4 regions of the Streptomyces sp. NPDC006510 genome follow, and region 3 is predicted to be linked to each of the others. Evidence: riboswitches for the same ligand, from Rfam matches in the RefSeq annotation. Region 3 holds a riboswitch; each other region holds the start of a gene.
What was found. Region 3 has a riboswitch for cobalamin ahead of ABZY11_RS40405 (iron ABC transporter permease). Riboswitches for the same ligand answer to the same signal wherever they lie in the genome.
Positions count from the first base shown of each region.

Region 1: it holds a riboswitch for cobalamin, as region 3 does, so the genes downstream of both, ABZY11_RS34405 (CbtB-domain containing protein) here and ABZY11_RS40405 (iron ABC transporter permease) in region 3, are expected to answer to the same signal.
Region 2: it holds a riboswitch for cobalamin, as region 3 does, so the genes downstream of both, ABZY11_RS39855 (HoxN/HupN/NixA family nickel/cobalt transporter) here and ABZY11_RS40405 (iron ABC transporter permease) in region 3, are expected to answer to the same signal.
Region 4: it holds a riboswitch for cobalamin, as region 3 does, so the genes downstream of both, ABZY11_RS25895 (cobalamin biosynthesis protein) here and ABZY11_RS40405 (iron ABC transporter permease) in region 3, are expected to answer to the same signal.

Region 1 is NZ_JBEXPH010000170.1:4,374-8,576, reverse strand. It holds gene ABZY11_RS34415 (GNAT family N-acetyltransferase) at 71-577, shown strand; gene ABZY11_RS34410 (CbtA family protein) at 687-1,460, opposite strand; gene ABZY11_RS34405 (CbtB-domain containing protein) at 1,488-1,703, opposite strand; adenosylcobalamin (AdoCbl) riboswitch at 1,707-1,855, opposite strand; gene ABZY11_RS34400 (phosphoglycerate mutase family protein) at 1,965-2,558, shown strand; partial or broken gene ABZY11_RS34395 (glycoside hydrolase family 16 protein) at 2,747-3,601, shown strand; gene ABZY11_RS34390 (NAD(P)/FAD-dependent oxidoreductase) at 3,856-4,203, opposite strand, start outside.
Region 2 is NZ_JBEXPH010000260.1:2,260-6,462, reverse strand. It holds gene cobN (cobaltochelatase subunit CobN) at 1-1,045, shown strand, start outside; cobalamin riboswitch at 1,194-1,397, shown strand; gene ABZY11_RS39855 (HoxN/HupN/NixA family nickel/cobalt transporter) at 1,425-2,513, shown strand; gene ABZY11_RS39850 (hypothetical protein) at 2,698-2,934, shown strand; gene ABZY11_RS39845 (hypothetical protein) at 3,076-3,447, opposite strand; gene ABZY11_RS39840 (hydroxyacid dehydrogenase) at 3,716-4,203, opposite strand, start outside.
Region 3 is NZ_JBEXPH010000272.1:1,986-6,188, reverse strand. It holds gene ABZY11_RS40415 (ABC transporter substrate-binding protein) at 1-594, opposite strand, end outside; gene ABZY11_RS40410 (ABC transporter ATP-binding protein) at 610-1,395, opposite strand; gene ABZY11_RS40405 (iron ABC transporter permease) at 1,395-2,504, opposite strand; cobalamin riboswitch at 2,606-2,746, opposite strand; gene ABZY11_RS40400 (hypothetical protein) at 2,790-3,269, opposite strand; gene ABZY11_RS40395 (hypothetical protein) at 3,453-3,620, shown strand; gene ABZY11_RS40390 (GntR family transcriptional regulator) at 3,899-4,203, opposite strand, start outside.
Region 4 is NZ_JBEXPH010000095.1:26,760-30,962, forward strand. It holds gene ABZY11_RS25885 (putative cobaltochelatase) at 1-71, opposite strand, end outside; gene ABZY11_RS25890 (cobyric acid synthase) at 130-1,647, opposite strand; gene ABZY11_RS25895 (cobalamin biosynthesis protein) at 1,644-2,657, opposite strand; cobalamin riboswitch at 2,802-2,933, opposite strand; gene ABZY11_RS25900 (hypothetical protein) at 3,085-3,315, opposite strand; gene ABZY11_RS25905 (inorganic phosphate transporter) at 3,350-4,203, opposite strand, start outside.

The sequences.
Region 1 (4,203 bases), on a different contig from region 3:
CGCGGTCGGCGGGCGTCTCCCGGTCAATTCGGATGACGTCCGCCCGGCCCGCGTGATACTTCACTCGCCCATGACCGATCTTGAGACCCCGCGCCTCCTGCTCCACCCGATGAACGCCTCCGACGCCTTGCGGGTGGTGTCGGGCACGCCGGGAGACGGGGCCCTCTGGGCGCCCGGCTACCCGTCCCCCGGCGAGGTGGCCGCGGCCGGGCGCTTCCTCGACACCTGTGCGACGACCGGCGACCCCAGCCCCTTCGGCTCGTACGAGATACGCCGGCGCACGGACGGACTGGTGATCGGCGGAATGGGATTCCACGGCGCGCCGGACGAGAACAGGCACGTCACGATCGGTTACGGCCTGGTCCCCTCGGCCCAGGGGATGGGTTACGCCTCCGAGGCCTTGCGCGCCCTGCTCCTGTTCGCCCGTGATCAGGGGGTGAGCTGTGTGCACGGTGACACCGACCTGGGCAACATCGCGTCCCAGCGCGTCATGGAAGCCGCCGGCATGCACCTGGTGAAGGAGGACGAGCGGTTGAAGCACTACCGGATCGACTGGGTCCCGCAGACCGGGGAGTGACCCGTGGCCGTCGAGCGCCGGACCGGCCGGTGCGCGGCAGCGGAACGCCGGAACCCCGCCGGGAGCTCCCGGCGGGGTTCCGCTCATCGGCCCGCAGGCGTTGATCCGGTCAGCCGGCCGCCGGAGCTGCCCGGTTCGCGGGGCCGTTTCCTGTTGTGACGGTGCCGGTCCCCGGCGCGAGCAGCCGGTCCGTCAGAGCGCCGAAGACGAGACCGAAGGTCACCCAGAGGGTGGCCTGCACGGCGAGGGTGCTCAGACGGAACTCCCACAGCAGGGCGGCCGGGAAGTCCTTGCCCACTTCGTTGTACGAGGGCAGGAACGCGTAGGCGAGCCCGATCACCAGGAGGTAGGCGGCGGTTGCCGTGATCGTCGCGTTCCAGTTGCCCAGCCCGTGAGCCAGCCGCCTGCCGAGAATGACCGCGGCGACGGCCAGCAGCACGCTCAGGGCGACCATGAGGAAGAACAGCGCGGTACGCCGGCCGATGGTGTCGGGGTTGCCGACGGCAGGTGGGTTGGCCGGGTACTTCAGGAACGGCACGACGTACACCGTCAGCAGGGCCGCACCCGCGATCAGGGCGGCCGTGGCCCGCGGGCCGAATCTGCCGATCCGGCCGAGGGCGTAGCAGAAGACGAGGGCGGCGATACCGCCGACCGCCACACCGAAGACCAGTACCCCGGTGGCGAGGCCGACGGTGGACTGCACGGTGCGGCTGACCAGCTCCTCGCCGCCGTCATGGTGGTGGTTGTGCGACTCCTCAAGGGCGATGGCCGCGTCCACACGCGACTCGCCGAGGAAGTAGGCGACGAGCAGAGCGAGCACACCCGCGGCGAGGCCGGCCAGCATGCCGCGGACGAGCAGAGCTCTGACAGATATGGAGTTCATGAGGTTTCCCCTGGATCGGACGGTACGTCAGTGGCAGGGGAAACCGAGGAGGTGGCGGCCGTCGTGGACCCACTCGTGGACACCTTCGCCGGAAATGACCGCGGTGGCGCCCTGCTCGGCGCCGACGAAGTACAGCAGTACGAGCATGAGGATGCCGAAGAAGACCGCCCAAGGGGCAATGGCCTTCGGGGAGATGGGAGTGATCGCCGGTACGGCGGTGGGGGGCGCAACGGTCTGTGCCATGGCAGAACCTCCTGAGGGAACACGCGTCCCGATCGTGGTGCCTGAGGCGTAGGTGCCGGGTCTGACTTCCCGCGCGGAGGCGGGTTCACAGTGGCGCGACCGTGCCGGATTCTCACCGGACTTCCGTCGCACCTACGCCATGTTCGTCGTGACGATACTCCTTGGAGGCGGCCCCTGCCATGGTGCCGACGGCGAACCGGACCGCCCGGATGCCATGGTGGGCACACCCGAGGGGCCAGAGTTCAAGGAGTTGACCCGGTCATGGCGATACAGGTGATGTTGATCTCACCGGCGCTCAACGCCGCGCTGCGCGAGGCCCGTTTCGACGGTGACGCACCGCTCGACGCGGCCGGGGCCCGCCACGCCCGGGCCGTCGCGTCAGCGGTGCCCGCCGCCGACCGGTATCTGCGCGGGCCGTCCGAGCGATGCGCCGGGACTGCCGACGCGTTGGGGCTTCGCGCCGGGCCCGAACCGGCCGTCCGTGGCTGGGACATGGGCCGGTGGAGCGGCCGACGGCTGGCAGCGGTGAGCGCGGCCGAGCCGGAGGCGGTCTCGGCCTGGCTGACCGACCCTGCGGCAACTCCCCATGGTGGCGAGTCCCTGCTGGAGCTCTGCGCCCGGACCGGACGCTGGCTGGAGACACTGGAGTCCACCGAGGGCGACGAGGGCCACCGCGTACTGGGGGTCGTCGAGCCGGCGGTGGTGCGGGCGGTGGTCGTCGTGGCACTCGCCCTGCCGGTGGAGGCGTACTGGCGGCTGGATGTCGCCCCACTCACACTGACCGGGCTCGGTGGACGGGCCGGCCGGTGGAACCTTCGGTGCGGACAGCCGCTGTCCCCCGCACCGGGCGACTGATCCCGGACCCCCCTCGCGCAACCGCTGGATGCAAGAAGTGTGGTCCGTACCAAGGTCTTGACACCGCTTTGGTTCACTTCTTAAATCACATACAGAACCAAGACCTCTCCCTGCTCCCCCCACAACGAGCATTTGTCATATGCATGGCAAAAGCTCGACTGCTCCATTCCGCACGGGAAGGAAACCCCATGACCTCCCCCCGCCTCCCCCGCCGCCTGCTCGTGGCCGCGATCTCCGTACTCACCCTCGTATCGGCCTCTTCCGGTCTCGCGGCCGGAACGCCCGCGCCCGGAGCCCGGGCCGCGGCAGCAACGTTCACCGATGACTTCGCCGGCCCCGCCGGCTCCGCCGTGGACAGCGCCAAGTGGCAGACCGAGACCGGCGACAACGTCAACAACCATGAACGGCAGTACTACACGGCCGGGAACAGCAACGCGGCACTCGACGGCCAGGGCCATCTGGTCATCACCGCGCGCCGCGAGAGTCCGAACAACTACCAGTGCTGGTACGGCACTTGTGAGTACACCTCGGCACGGCTGAACACCTCCGGCAAGTTCACCCAGACATACGGGCACGTCGAGGCGAGGATGAAGGTGCCGCGCGGTCAGGGCATGTGGCCGGCCTTCTGGATGCTGGGCGACGACATCGGCCAGGTCGGCTGGCCCGACTCGGGCGAGATCGACGTCATGGAGAACGTCGGATTCGAACCGTCCACGGTCCACGGCACGTTGCACGGGCCGGGCTACTCCGGTTCCGGTGGCATCGGCGCCGCCTACACCCTGCCCGGCGGCCAGGCGTTCGCCGACGACTTCCACACCTTCGCGGTCGACTGGGCGCCCGGCTCGGTGACCTGGTCGGTGGACGGAAACGTCTACCAGCGCCGTACGCCCGCCGACCTCGGGGGCAACGCCTGGGTGTTCGACAAGCCCTTCTTCCTGATCCTGAACCTCGCGGTGGGCGGCTACTGGCCGGGCGACCCCGACGGCAGCACCTCCTTCCCGCAGCAACTCGTCGTCGACCACGTGCGCGTCACCACCAGCGATCTCCGGCCGCCGGCCTGACCGTTCGGCCGGGTCCGGTCCGTCGGCCCCTGCCGGTGAGTCCTGGTCACAGCATCCGCAGCGACTGGTTGCGGCCGCCCCGCCCGCCGAGGATGGCGAGCGAACGCGTCGCCATCGCCCGCGCCCTCGCACCGTCGCCCGGCATCCTGTTGTGCGACGCGCCCGGCACCCGTACACGAAGTCGCTGCTGGCGGCCGTCGTCACGGCCGGTACGGATGCCGCCCCGTATCGAGGGCCTACGCGTCCCGGTACGCCTCCAGCAGGCGCAGCCAGACCTCGCTGATCGTCGGGTACGCGGGTACGGCGTGCCACAGCCGGTCGATGGGGACCTCGCCCGCGACCGCGATCGTCGCCGAGTGCAGCAGCTCGCCGATGCCCGGTCCGACGAAGGTGACACCGAGCAGGACCTCCCGGTCGAGGTCCACGACCATGCGGGCGCGGCCCCGGTATCCGTCCGCGTACAGGCCGGAACCGGCCACCGCGGCGAGGTCGTGATCGACGGCCCGCACCCGGTGGCCGGCCCGCTCGGCCTCGGCGAGGGTGAGGCCGACCGAGGCGGCCTCCGGGTCGGTGAAGACGACCTG
Region 2 (4,203 bases), on a different contig from region 3:
GTGGGGTACCAGCGCGATGCGCACCGCCGGTGACGACGTCGCAGAAGCCTTCGCCCTGCTCGGCGTCCGCCCGGTCTGGGACGACGCCTCGCGCCGTGTCACCGGCCTGGAAGCGATCCCGCCGGCCGAACTCGGCCGCCCGCGCATCGACGTCACCCTGCGCATCAGCGGTTTCTTCCGCGACGCCTTCCCGCACACCATCGGCCTGCTCGACGACGCGGTCCGCCTCGTCGCCGCCCTGGACGAGCCGGCCGAGCAGAACCACGTACGCGCCCACACCCAGGCCGACCTGGCCGCCCACGGCGACGAACGCCGCGCCACCACCCGCATCTTCGGCTCCCGCCCCGGTACGTACGGCGCCGGTCTGCTCCAGCTCATCGACTCCCGCGACTGGCGCACCGACGCGGACCTCGCCGAGGTCTACACGGTGTGGGGCGGCTACGCCTACGGACGCGAACTCGACGGCCGCCCGGCCCGCGAGGAGATGGAGACGGCGTACAAGCGCATCGCGGTCGCGGCCAAGAACACCGACACCCGCGAACACGACATCGCCGACTCGGACGACTACTTCCAGTACCACGGCGGCATGGTGGCCACCGTTCGCGCCCTGCGCGGCACCGCCCCGGAGGCGTACATCGGCGACTCCACCCGCCCCGAGACGGTCCGCACCCGCACCTTGGTGGAGGAGACCTCGCGGGTCTTCCGCGCCCGGGTGGTGAACCCCAAGTGGATCGAGGCGATGCGCCGGCACGGCTACAAGGGCGCCTTCGAACTGGCCGCCACCGTCGACTACCTCTTCGGTTACGACGCGACGACGGGCGTGGTCGCCGACTGGATGTACGACAAGCTCACCGAGACGTACGTCCTGGACCCGACCAATCGCGAGTTCCTCCAGCAGGCCAACCCCTGGGCCCTGCACGGCATCGCGGAACGGCTCCTGGAGGCGGAGTCCCGCGGCATGTGGGCCAAGCCCGACCCGGCGGTCCTCGACGCCCTGCGCCAGGCGTACCTGGAGACGGAGGGCAACCTGGAGGGCGAGGACTGACCTCCGAGCCCGGCACCGAACCACCGGACAGCGACATGTGACGAGCCCCGGCCGGAATGCCGGCCGGGACTCGTCGACCCGAGTCGAGTGCGGGAGCGGGAGCCGCCGGAGTGCGCTTGGCGGGCTTGTAGGCGGCGCGCGCCGGAGCTTAGAGTGTGCGGGTCGTGGTGTTCGGGAAGACCGGTGACAGACTTCAGGAAGTCTCAGACCGGAGCGGCCCTCGCCACTGTGATCGGGGAGTATCCGCCCCCTTGACGCCACTGGCCGCAGAGCGCGGCCGGGAAGGCAGGGACGGATACGAGCGCGAGCGAACCCGTAAGCCAGGAGACCGGCCACGGCATCTCACGAAGTAATCCACGAGGTGCTGGAGCGTGACCGCATGACCCTGCCCGATTCCGCCGTGTTCAAGTGGCGACGCGAGGACACCGTCCGAACAGTGGGGCTGCTCGCGGTGATCGCCGCCCTGCATGTGCTGGCATTCGGCGTGCTGTTCCTGCTCGTCGTCCCGCGGCACTACGAGGTCGGCTCCAAGGCGTTCGGCATCGGGCTCGGGATCACCGCCTACACGCTCGGCATGCGGCATGCCTTCGACGCGGATCACATCGCCGCCATCGACAACACGACCCGCAAGCTGATGGCCGACGGCAAGCGGCCCGTGTCGGTCGGATTCTGGTTCGCGCTGGGCCACTCCAGTGTGGTCGTCACCATGGCCGCGCTGGTTGCCGGCGGCGCACAGCTCGCCGGAGTGCTGATCAACGAGGACTCGGGCACGCACCAGGTGCTCGGTGTGGTCGGCACGACCGTATCCGGGTCCTTCCTCTACCTGATCGCCGCATTGAACCTGGTCGCGCTCGTCGGCATCCTGCGGGTCTTCCGGGCGATGCGGGCCGGCCGCTTCGACGAGTCCGAGCTGGAGCGGCATCTGGACTCGCGAGGGTTCATGAACCGGATCCTGGGCCGGTTCACCCGCTCCATCACCAGGCCCGGCCAGATGTACCCGCTCGGCTTCCTCTTCGGCCTCGGCTTCGACACCGCCACCGAGGTCACCTTGATGGTCATGGCGGGCAGCGGCGCCGCCGCCGGTCTGCCCTGGTACGCGATTCTCTGCCTGCCGCTGCTGTTCGCCGCCGGGATGAGCCTTTTCGACACGCTCGACGGGACGTTCATGAACTTCGCCTACCAGTGGGCCTTCTCCAACCCGGTGCGCAAGGTCTTCTACAACCTTGCCATCACGGGGCTGTCGATCGCCGTCGCCTTCCTCATCGGCACGATCGAGCTGGTCACCGTACTGCACGACAAGCTCGATCTGCGGGACTCGGTCACCGGCTGGATCTCGGGCCTGGACCTGGGCAATGTCGGCTACATCATCGTCGGGCTCTTCGTGGTGGTGTGGGCGGTGGCACTGGCCTACTGGAGACTCGCCGACGTCGAGCAACGCTGGACGGCCCGCGCCGCCGACAGCGCCTGACGCCGGGCCGCTCGGCATCGGCGGGACCGGACGAGGCGCCCGATACGCGTTCCGGTTCCGCCGAACGGCGTGAATCCGCCGGGCCTCACGCCATTGGCCCAGGCAGACGTACTGCTCCGCGAAGAGGCGTCACCCGTCCTGCCGCCGGGCATAGTGTCGCCCGTGGCGTGGAAGCGATCTACGCATGACCGAAAGTGGCAGTCCTTACATCCAGTCGCCCCGGATCACCGTGCTGGGAGTGCAGCCCGGCGACCCGCCCTTCCGCCTTGTGGAGATCGACGGGGAGGTGGTCAGCGCGGCAACGTCGATGCTGGATGTGCTCGCCGTCGCCTCGGCCGCGGGAATCAGGGTCCACGACCTCGACGACCCGGGCGTGGTGCGGTGGGTGGGTGGCGGAAAATTCCATTGGAGACCGCACTGAGATTCGTACCGGGCGATCGTGCGGCCGGGCGGTCCGGCCGCACGGGCGGTTCGCCGACGGGCCGAGCAGTGGGTTCAGGCCCGTCGCCCGCTCCGCCGGCCGCCGCTCGGCGGGGTGCTGCCGATGGCCCGCGGCCACTGCTCAGCCCCGGTACGGCTCCCAGCGGTCCGACCAGGTGCCCTCGGGGAAGCTGTAGCGCAGACGTTCCCACCGTCCGCCGTCGGTGCCGGTGACGACGATGGAGAAGGTGTCGTGCGGGAGCGGTTCCACGGTGACCCCGCTCGTCGCCACTACGCCCATGGACGTCCACACGGTCCAGTTCCCCGCGGTGTCGTTCCAGCGCGTCCAGACCGCCCGATCGGTACCGATCGCGAATTCCTGCCGGGTGCCGTTGGCGAACGTGTAGAAGCTGACGCCGTACTCGCAGATGATGGAGCCGCCGCGCACCTGGCAGACGCTCGCCTGTGCCGGTGCGGCCGCCACGGCGATTCCCGCCACGGCAGTGGCCGCCACGACAACTGCCTTGATTCTCCGCAGGTCGATGGCTGACTCCTTCGGCGATGTAGTCGACGGTCGGCCCGCGGGGACGCGCGAACACAACACACGAACAGCGGCGCGCGAATCCGGGTACGTCGTCACGAGTCGGAGGCGAGGGCCCGGCGGGCCCCGAACTCTCCCGTCCCGCACTGACGTTCCACTCACGTTTCGCTGACGTTTCGCTGACGCCGCGGTCGGGGCACCGCCGTGTCGGGCCCCGACCGCTCGGACTGCTGCCGCGGCCTCAGGCCAGCGATGCGGCGCGGGCGGGGTCGATCGCGTACTGGAGAGGTTGGTCATGTATAAAGCGTCGGAGTTCGTCGAGCACAAGCTCTCCGAGACGATGACGTTCGGCCCCGAGGGCACCGCCGAGGTGGGGTGTCAGGACAACGTTGGGAAGGGTGAAGAGTGGCGAGTCATGGGCGGGAGGCTCCGGGTGCGTGACATCGAGTACGGCGGTGAGGTCGGGTCTGGCGCGCAGGACCTCCGCCGCGGCGGTCTCGTCGATGAGCGCGCCGCGCGCGGTGTTGATCAGCGTCGCGCCGGGCCCCAGGGAGTTCAGCAGCCGTGTTCCGATCGTGCCACGGGTCTCGGGCAGAAGGGGCGCGTGGAGACTGACGACCTGGCAGGTGGCGAACACTTCCTCGATGCCGACCAGCCGGACGCCCGCCCGCCGGGCGGTCTCCGGGGAGGCGATGGGATCCGTGGCGAGGATCTCGATGTCGAAGCGGC
Region 3 (4,203 bases):
GATGAGGGTGTCCGCACGGTCCTCCACGTCGAATATCTTTCCCAGGTTCCGCAAATCGGTGTAGAGCGCATCGAGTGGCGCCATCACCCCGCGTGCTTTCCCGCGGCCGTTGCGGCACGACTCGCTCAGCAGATATGAGCCGATGCCCACTTTTCGGAGCTCGGCGGGAGTGAACCCGTCGCCCTCGTTGAATCCGTAGTTCCATCCTGCGAAGACCAGATCGGCACGGACGTCGAGGACCAGCTCCTTGTTGATGCTCTTCCTGGAAAGCCACTTGGTCCTTCGGTAGCCGTCCTTCCAGGGAACGGACGTGAGGTCGCCCTTGTCCTCGGGCATCACATAACCCGCCATGTGGACCTCGAGTCCGAGCGCGAACATGATCTCGGTGATGCCGACGTCATTGGTGACCACGCGCTGCGGGGCCTTGTCGTAGGTGTTCTGCCGGCCGCAGTTCTCGATGGTCACCGGATAGTGGTCCCCGGCTGTGCGAGCACCACTCCTCTCTTCCTGGCGAGGGGTGATTTCCGCACCGCAGCCGGTGAGGACCAGGACGGCGGAGAGCACGAGTGCGGCGGGGCGTACGGGGTTGGGCATGGGGGAAGCGACTCCTCAGGAATCGGATCGAGCGGGGCGGAGACGGTCGAAGAGCAGCTGTACGGCGCCGGTCTCCGGATGCGGGACGCGGTGTGCCCGTACGCCGAAGACCTCGGCCAGCAACTCGGGGGTGAGCACGTCGTGCGGAGCGCCGGACGCGACGATCCGCCCGCTGTCGATGACATGGAGCAGGTCGCAGTGGAGTGCGGCGAGATTGAGATCGTGCAGCGCGGTGAGGACGGTCAGCCCGCTGTCGCGTACCAGCGCCAGCACTTCCAGTTGCTGTGCGATGTCCAGATGGTTGGTCGGTTCGTCGAGCACCAGCAGCCGGGGCTGCTGTGCCAGGGCGCGGGCGATCAGCACCCGCTGCTTCTCGCCGCCGGAGAGGGTGAGGAAGCCGCGGTCGGCGAGGTGGCCGGCGCCGACTCCAGCGAGCGCGGTCCGGCACGCCTGCCGGTCCTCGTCGGTGGTCCGGCCCACCGACGACTGGTGCGGCAGCCGGCCCATCGCCACGACCTCGGCAACGGTGAAGTCGAATTCGGTGACCGCCTCCTGGGGCAGTGCGGCCAGCCGACGGGCGCCTTCGCGTGCGCTCATCGCGTACAGGTCCTCGCCGCCGAGCCGCACCGTGCCGGCCGAGGGACGCAGCGCCCGGTAGACGCAGCGCAACAGGGTGGACTTCCCACTGCCGTTGGGCCCGACGAGACCGACGAGCTGCCCCTCCGCCGCTCCCAGCGTGACCTCCTCCACCAGCCGCGCGCCGGCGATCTCGACCGTCAGATCCTCGATGTCGATCCGCATCACGCGCCTCCGAACGTGTAGGAACGACGGCGCATCAGCAGTACGAAGCACGGCACGCCGATGACCGCGGTCAGCACGCCCACCGGCAGTTCGGCGGGCGCGAGCACCACCCGGGAGAGGATGTCCACCCAGATCAGCAGAACAGCGCCCGCCAGTGGTGCGACGGCCAGCAGCCGGCGGTGGTCCGCGCCGACCAGCATCCGTACGGCGTGCGGCACCATCAGGCCGACGAAGCCGATCGCACCGCTCACCGCGACCACCGCCCCCGTGACGGCCGCGGAGACCAGGAACAACTCCTTGCGCAGCCGCCCCGCGTCCACGCCCAGCGCGGCCGCGGTCTCGTCGCCCATGGCGAGGGCGTTCAGCCGGCGCGCCGACCAGGCGAGGTGGGCGAGACCGCCGAGCACGGCCGCCGCGGCGATCGGCACGGAGGACCAGTTGGCTCCGCCGAGGCTGCCGAGCATCCACATCATCGCGGAGCGGGCGGCTTCACCGCGCTCGGCCGCGAAGACCATGAACGTGGTGACGGCCGAGAAGCCGTAGTACATCGCGGTGCCGGTCAGGACGAGCCGCACCGGGGTCAGACCGCGAGCGGTGCGTGCGATCGCGTACACCAGCATCATGGCGAGGAGCGCGGACAGGAACGCCGCCGTGGACAGCGCCCAGATGCCCAGCGCGCCGAAGGCTCCGAAGATGAGCACGGCGTTGGCGCCGACGGCCGCACCCGAGGAGATCCCGAGGACGAACGGGTCGGCGAGGGCATTGCGGACCATGGCCTGTACGGCGACGCCGATGGCCGCGAGTCCGGCCCCGACGACCGCGGCCAGCACAGCCCGCGGAAAGCGCAGTTCCCAGACGATGGTGTACGCCGGGACCTGGTCGGGGGTTATTCGGCCGCCGGTCAGCCCGGCCCACAGACAACGCAGCACTTCGCCCCAGGTGAGCCCCGACGCCCCGATCCCCGCCCCGCAGACGAGCGAGACCAGGAGCACGGCGCACAGGGTGATCAGGAGCAGCGGCAGTGACACACGCCGGGGCGGCGCGGGCCCTGATCCGGCGCGGGACGTGCGCGACGGCACGGCAGGTCTACGGTCGAGGGGTGTGGCCACGGGCGGATCGCTTTCGCCTCGGGCCGTGCACCTACGTGATCAAAGGAGCAGCCCGGACGCGGAGCGCCCTGCGCAGCACCACTCGCAGTCCACGGCGAATTGACAGGAGCCTTCACCACCGCGGGTAATCGGGCTTACGGGGCCACATGCCAGGCTCCGCCTACCGTTGCGGGTCAGCGCCGGATTTCGACCGGACTTCCCCCGCGGGGCACTCGCAGCTTAGCGTGAATGCCCTGATTCATCGTCAGAGGGTGATTCCGGTACGCCCCGGACCGCGCACGGCCGCTACTCGCGAGCCGCACCCGCTCTGCGCGCCGTGCGATGCGCCCGGTCCAGCACCAGCATCAGCAGGCCCGCGAACCCGGCGAGACCGGCCCCCGCGATCTGCTGCGGGCCGCTGACCCCTGCCTCGGACACCGAACCGACGTAGCCGATGCCCATCATGCCGATCAGGGCCCCGGACGGGACACCGCCGAGCAGGCGGCGCAACGCCACGCCGGTGGCCACCGTGATCCCGATGACGGCCAGGAACACGGTCGCCGTCACTCCGAACGCCCCCGACCCCATGTGGGCGGAGCCCACGAGCGAGACCACGCTCACCACGCATGCGGCCGGCCACAGGAGGGCCGTGACGGCGAGTGCCCATGCCCCTCGGCAGAAGGCGGCCCGCACGGTCGGATCGACGACCGCGGCAGCGTCCTGGAACTCGGCCCGGTTGCGGGTGCGGTACTCCGCCACGACGCGCGGGACGCAGAAGGCTGCCACGACACCGGCTGCCACTCCGACCCCGACCAGTAACCAACCGTTGGATCCACCCGCCCCGTCGGGCGGTGACACCGCCGCCCGGCAGAAGCCCTCGGTCACCGGAGCCGGCCCCCTGTCCCCCCACCGACGCGCCCCGGCCGGCGAACACGGCCACGTCACCTGTGACTGCACACGGAGCCGAGGTTGACGAAGACGAATACCGCGGCAAGGGCGCTGAGGAGAGCTCCGTGGCCGCTGGGGGGCTTGCAGGCGGTCGTGGACAAGGACCTCGCCTCGGCGGCTCCGGCCGCGGAACTCAAGGCGGACATGCTCGCGATGCCCACGGACGGCGACTTCGTCAGTGAGAACTGAGGGACGCCCGAACAGCGGGGACATTCTCACGGCATCACCGGAGGCGATCCCCCGACCGGCCTTTGCCGAAGGCGCGATGAAGCCGAAGGCCGACGCCGCCGTGCGGGTCGCCAGGGCCGGCGGGCGGGCGCTCGTCGGCCCGCTCGAACGGCTCGATGACCTTCTCGACCGGAACATCGGCACGGAGATCCGCCCGGATGTCCCGGACGGAATCGTCTACGTCCGAGCTCTCGGGGCGGCCCGTTGCCGTGCCCGCCGCCCCGGCCGGGCCGTTGCGTTCAGTCCTGGCGCTTGCGCCGCGCGGCAGCCGCGTGGCGGCCTGTCACCAGGTGTTTGCCGGCCAGCTTTTCGACGCCCACGACATCGCGCTCCGCGATCGCCCGGTACAGGCCCTCGTGCTCGTGTGCGACGCCTTCGAGGTCGTCGTGCTGCCCCAGCAGCCAGCGCATCCTGCTGCGGAGGGTGGTCTGGAGCTCGTTCAGGAGTTCGTTGTCGGCCAGCGCGGTCACCGTCTCGTGGAAGTCCGCGGCAGCCCGGCGGGCCCGTACGGCGTCCCCCTTGTCCGCCGCCTTCCGTTCGGCGT
Region 4 (4,203 bases), on a different contig from region 3:
GAGTTGAGAAGCAGGGCCAGTTGCAGGTCCTGCTGCCCGACGACGGCGGTGAACGGGAAATGCGTGCTCACGGGGCGATCCCTCCTGCGGATGAATGGGCATGAAAAAAGCGGCCTCGGGACACACCGTTCATCGGCGTCCTCCGGGCGCTCCGGGGGCGATGAAGGGAAGCCCCGACGGGGCGCCCGACTCGATGAGCCGCAGCAACGCGTCGGTGTCCGCGTGTTCCTCGACGAGATCGCCGAGGCGGTCGAGCTGCTCCTCGCGCAGCGCCGCGAAACCGGTGTCGGGAGCGGGGACGAAACGCCGGCCGGCGGCCCGCGCGACCTCGGTCAGGAAGCGGCGGCGGAACTCGTCGCTCTCCAGCGAACCGTGCCAGTGGGTGCCCCACACGGCGTCGACCCGGCAGCCGTCCAGGAACGCCTCGCCGCCGCGTACGTCCGCCACGCCGTGGTGGATCTCGTACCCCTCGACCGGCGCGCCGAGCGACTCGCCGACGGGCCGGGCCAGGGTCTTCTCGCGGTCGAAGCGGATGCGTACCGGCAGCAGACCCAGGCCGTCGACGTGACCGGCCCGGGACTCGACCTCGTCCTCGATGTGTTCGCCGAGGATCTGGAAGCCGCCGCAGATGCCGAGCACCGGCCGGCCCTCGGCCGCGCGCCGCACCAGCGCGTCGGCGAGGCCGCGCTCGCGCAGCCAGGCCAGCGCCTTCACGGTGCCGCGGGTGCCCGGCACGACGACGAGATCGGCGTCGGACAGCTCCTCGGCGCGGTCCACGAATCTGACGACGACGCCGGGTTCGGCGGCCAGCGCGTCCACATCGGTGAAGTTCGACATCAGGGGCACCGCGCACACCGCGACGCGCAGCACGTCCTCGCCGTGCGGTGGCGCGACAACCGACTCGCGCACGGCTCCGCGCAACGAGACCCGCAGGCCGTCCTCCTCGTCGATGCCGAGGCCGTGGGCGAAGGGCAGCACCCCGTACGTCGGCCGACCGGTGATGTCCCGCAGCATCTCCAGGCCCGGCTCCAGCAGCGACACGTCGCCGCGGAACTTGTTGACGAGGTAGCCGGCGATCAGCGACTGGTCCTCCGCGCCGAGCAGCGCCGTGGTACCGAAGAACGAGGCGAAGACGCCACCGCGGTCGATGTCGCCGACGACCACCACCGGGAAGCGCGCCGCCCGTGCGATGCCCATGTTCACGATGTCCGTGCGCCGCAGATTGATCTCGGCCGGGCTGCCCGCCCCCTCGCAGATCACCGCGTCGTACGTGCCCCGGAGCTGCTCCAGGCAGTCCACGACCGTGGAGAGAAGCGCCTCCTGCCGGCCCCCGTGGTAGCCGCGTGCGCTCATCTCGCCGACCGGCTTCCCCATCAGGACGACCTGGCTGGAGCGGTCGCTGCCGGGCTTGAGCAGGACCGGGTTCATCAGCGCGGTCGGCTCGACGCGGGCCGCCTGGGCCTGCATGGCCTGGGCGCGCCCGATCTCGGCGCCCTCGCGGGTGACGAACGAATTGAGCGACATGTTCTGCGCCTTGAAGGGCGCCACCTTCACGCCCCGGCGCACGAGCCAGCGGCAGATGCCTGCCGTGATGACGCTCTTGCCCGCGTCGGAAGTGGTTCCGGCGACCAGCAGCCCGCCGCTCATGTGCTTCTCCGTCCTGCGATGCGAGGTCCCGCCACGTTCGTTCCGGCGATGCGGCGCTCCGCGATCCGGCGTGCGGCGAGGGCCGCGCCGAGCCGTCCCGCCACGCACACGCCGAGGGCCAGCGCACTCACCCGGCGCGACAGCCGCACCGCGCGCTCGATGTCCTCGACCTCCACCGCCCGGCCGGTCTCCCCGTTGAGCACCGGGCGGTGCTCGACCCGGCCGCCGTACGCGAGGGTCCCGCCGAGCCGTACGCCGAGCGCACCCGCGAACGAGGCCTCCACCGGGCCCGCGTTGGGGCTCGGGTGCTTGGCGGCATCGGCCCGCCAGGCGCGGACCGCTCCTCGCGGCCGTCCCCCGGCGGCCACGGCGAGCAGGGCCGTGAGCCGGGCGCCGGGCCAGCCCGCGAGGTCGTCGAGCCGGGCCGAGGCCCAGCCGTAGCGCCGGTGACGGGGCGATCTGTGACCGACCATGGCGTCGAGGGTGTTGGCGGCCCGGAAGCCGGCCAGCCCCGGGACTCCGGCCAGCGCGCCCCACACCAGGGCGCCGACCACGGCGTCCGAGGTGTTCTCCGCCACGGACTCCACCACGGCGCGGGCGATCTGCGGTCCGTCCAGGGACTGCGGGTCGCGCCCGCACAGATGCGGCAGCCGCGCACGGGCCAGATCGATGTCACCGGCCGCCAGGGCGCCGCCGATGGCCCGCGCCTCACGCCCCAGGGACGTACCGCCGACGACGGACCAGGTGGCGGCCGCGGTCAGTGCCACGGAGGCGGTGGGGCTGCGGCGCACGGCACGGGTGATCAGCACGGCACCACCCGCGGCGCCTCCGGCGCAGACCAGGGTGTGCAGCGCGCCCCACCCGCGGTGGTCGCGCCACAGCCGGCGCTCGACGCCCGCCGCGGCCCGCCCGAAGGCGGCGACCGGGTGCCCCCTGCGGGGGTCACCGAGCAGCAGATCGCCGATCAGACCGGCCGTGGCGCCGTACGCGAAGATGCGGTCGGCTCGCACGGCTCAGCCGGCCGTCGCGCCTCGGAGGACCTTCGTACAGGCGGCTCTCGTCGAGAGCGCCGAAACAGCGGACGCACGGCTGCCGGGCATGGCGATATGTCCTCACTCAGGGTCCGCGCCCTGGTTCGACGTGACCGGCGACGAGAGTCTCCTGGCTCCCGGATCCGCGGTTCCCCCGGCCTTCCAGCCCGCTCGCGCGTGCCGTGACTTCCGGTGTGGGGGACCGCTCCCCGGTGACAGTGGCGGGACCGCGCCGGATTCGCACCGGCTTCCTCTGCTGTCGCCGTAATTGGCTCCGGCAGTCCACCACGCTCTGCGAACGCCCGTCAACCTGCTGTTGACCTGCGGCGGCGCAGTGTGCTGATACCCACATCGGGCCGGACACCTGTGGTGTCCGGCCCGACGGGGGAGCGTGCGCGGGTGTGGCTCAGGCGACGATCAGATAGATCCCGTACGCGACGGCCGCCGCGCACAGCGCGAAGCAGACGTACGCGCCGGCGCGGGCCAGCAGCAGCGAGCCGCCGGAGCCGCCCTGCGCCGCCGGTTCCGGCTGCTTGGAGAGGCCGACGATGCCCAGGGTGAAGAGGCCCACCAGCGCGACGGTGACAACGAGGGAGACGCCGAATACGGAGCCGAGGGCTGCCCAGTCGATGTTCATGCTGAATCCTTAGACGGCTGACCTGTCGGCCGGCTCAGACGGTGGCGGGTCGCGCCGGGTCCTGGGTGGTTCCGGCCGGGGCCGGAATGGTGGTCATGAGGTTCTGCGCCGGTGCCTGGGCCGCGGCCGTGGTGGGCGGCGGGCTGACGGCGGCGATGGCCGTGGTGACGACGCCCGCGGGCTCGGCGTCGCCGTCCGCCGGCGCGACATCGCCGTGGCCGACGGGCTTGCGGCGGGACACCAGCCAGATCGCACCGGAGCCCACGACCAGCAGCGCCGCGACGACGACGACACCCCAGGTGCCCTGCTTGGTGAGGAGCTCCGCGCCCGCGCCGACCAGACCCGCGGCCGGCAGGGTCAGACCCCAGGCGACGAACATCCGGGTGGCGGTGGACCAGCGGACCACACCGCCCTGGCGGCCGAGGCCCGCGCCCATCACGGCGCCGGAGCAGGACTGGGTGGTGGAGAGGGAGAAACCGAGGTGCGAGGAGGCCAGGATGACCGTGGCGGCACTGGTCTGGGCGGCGAAGCCCTGCGGCGGCTTGAGGTCGGTGAGGCCGCTGCCCATGGTGCGGATGATGCGCCAGCCGCCCAGGTAGGTGCCGAGCGCGATGGCCGCACCGGCGCAGACGATGACCCAGACCGGCGGGTTGGCGCCCGGGTGCAGGACACCGCCGGTGACCAGGGCCAGGGTGATGATGCCCATGGTCTTCTGCGCGTCGTTGGTGCCGTGGGCGAGGGAGACCAGTCCGGCCGAGGCGATCTGGCCGGCGCGGTAACCCTTGGCGGTGGCCTTCTCCTGGGCGTCGTTGCGGACCTTCCCACCGATCCGGTACGTCAGCCGGGTGGCCAGCAGCGCGGCCAGTCCGGCGACGATCGGGGCGGCGA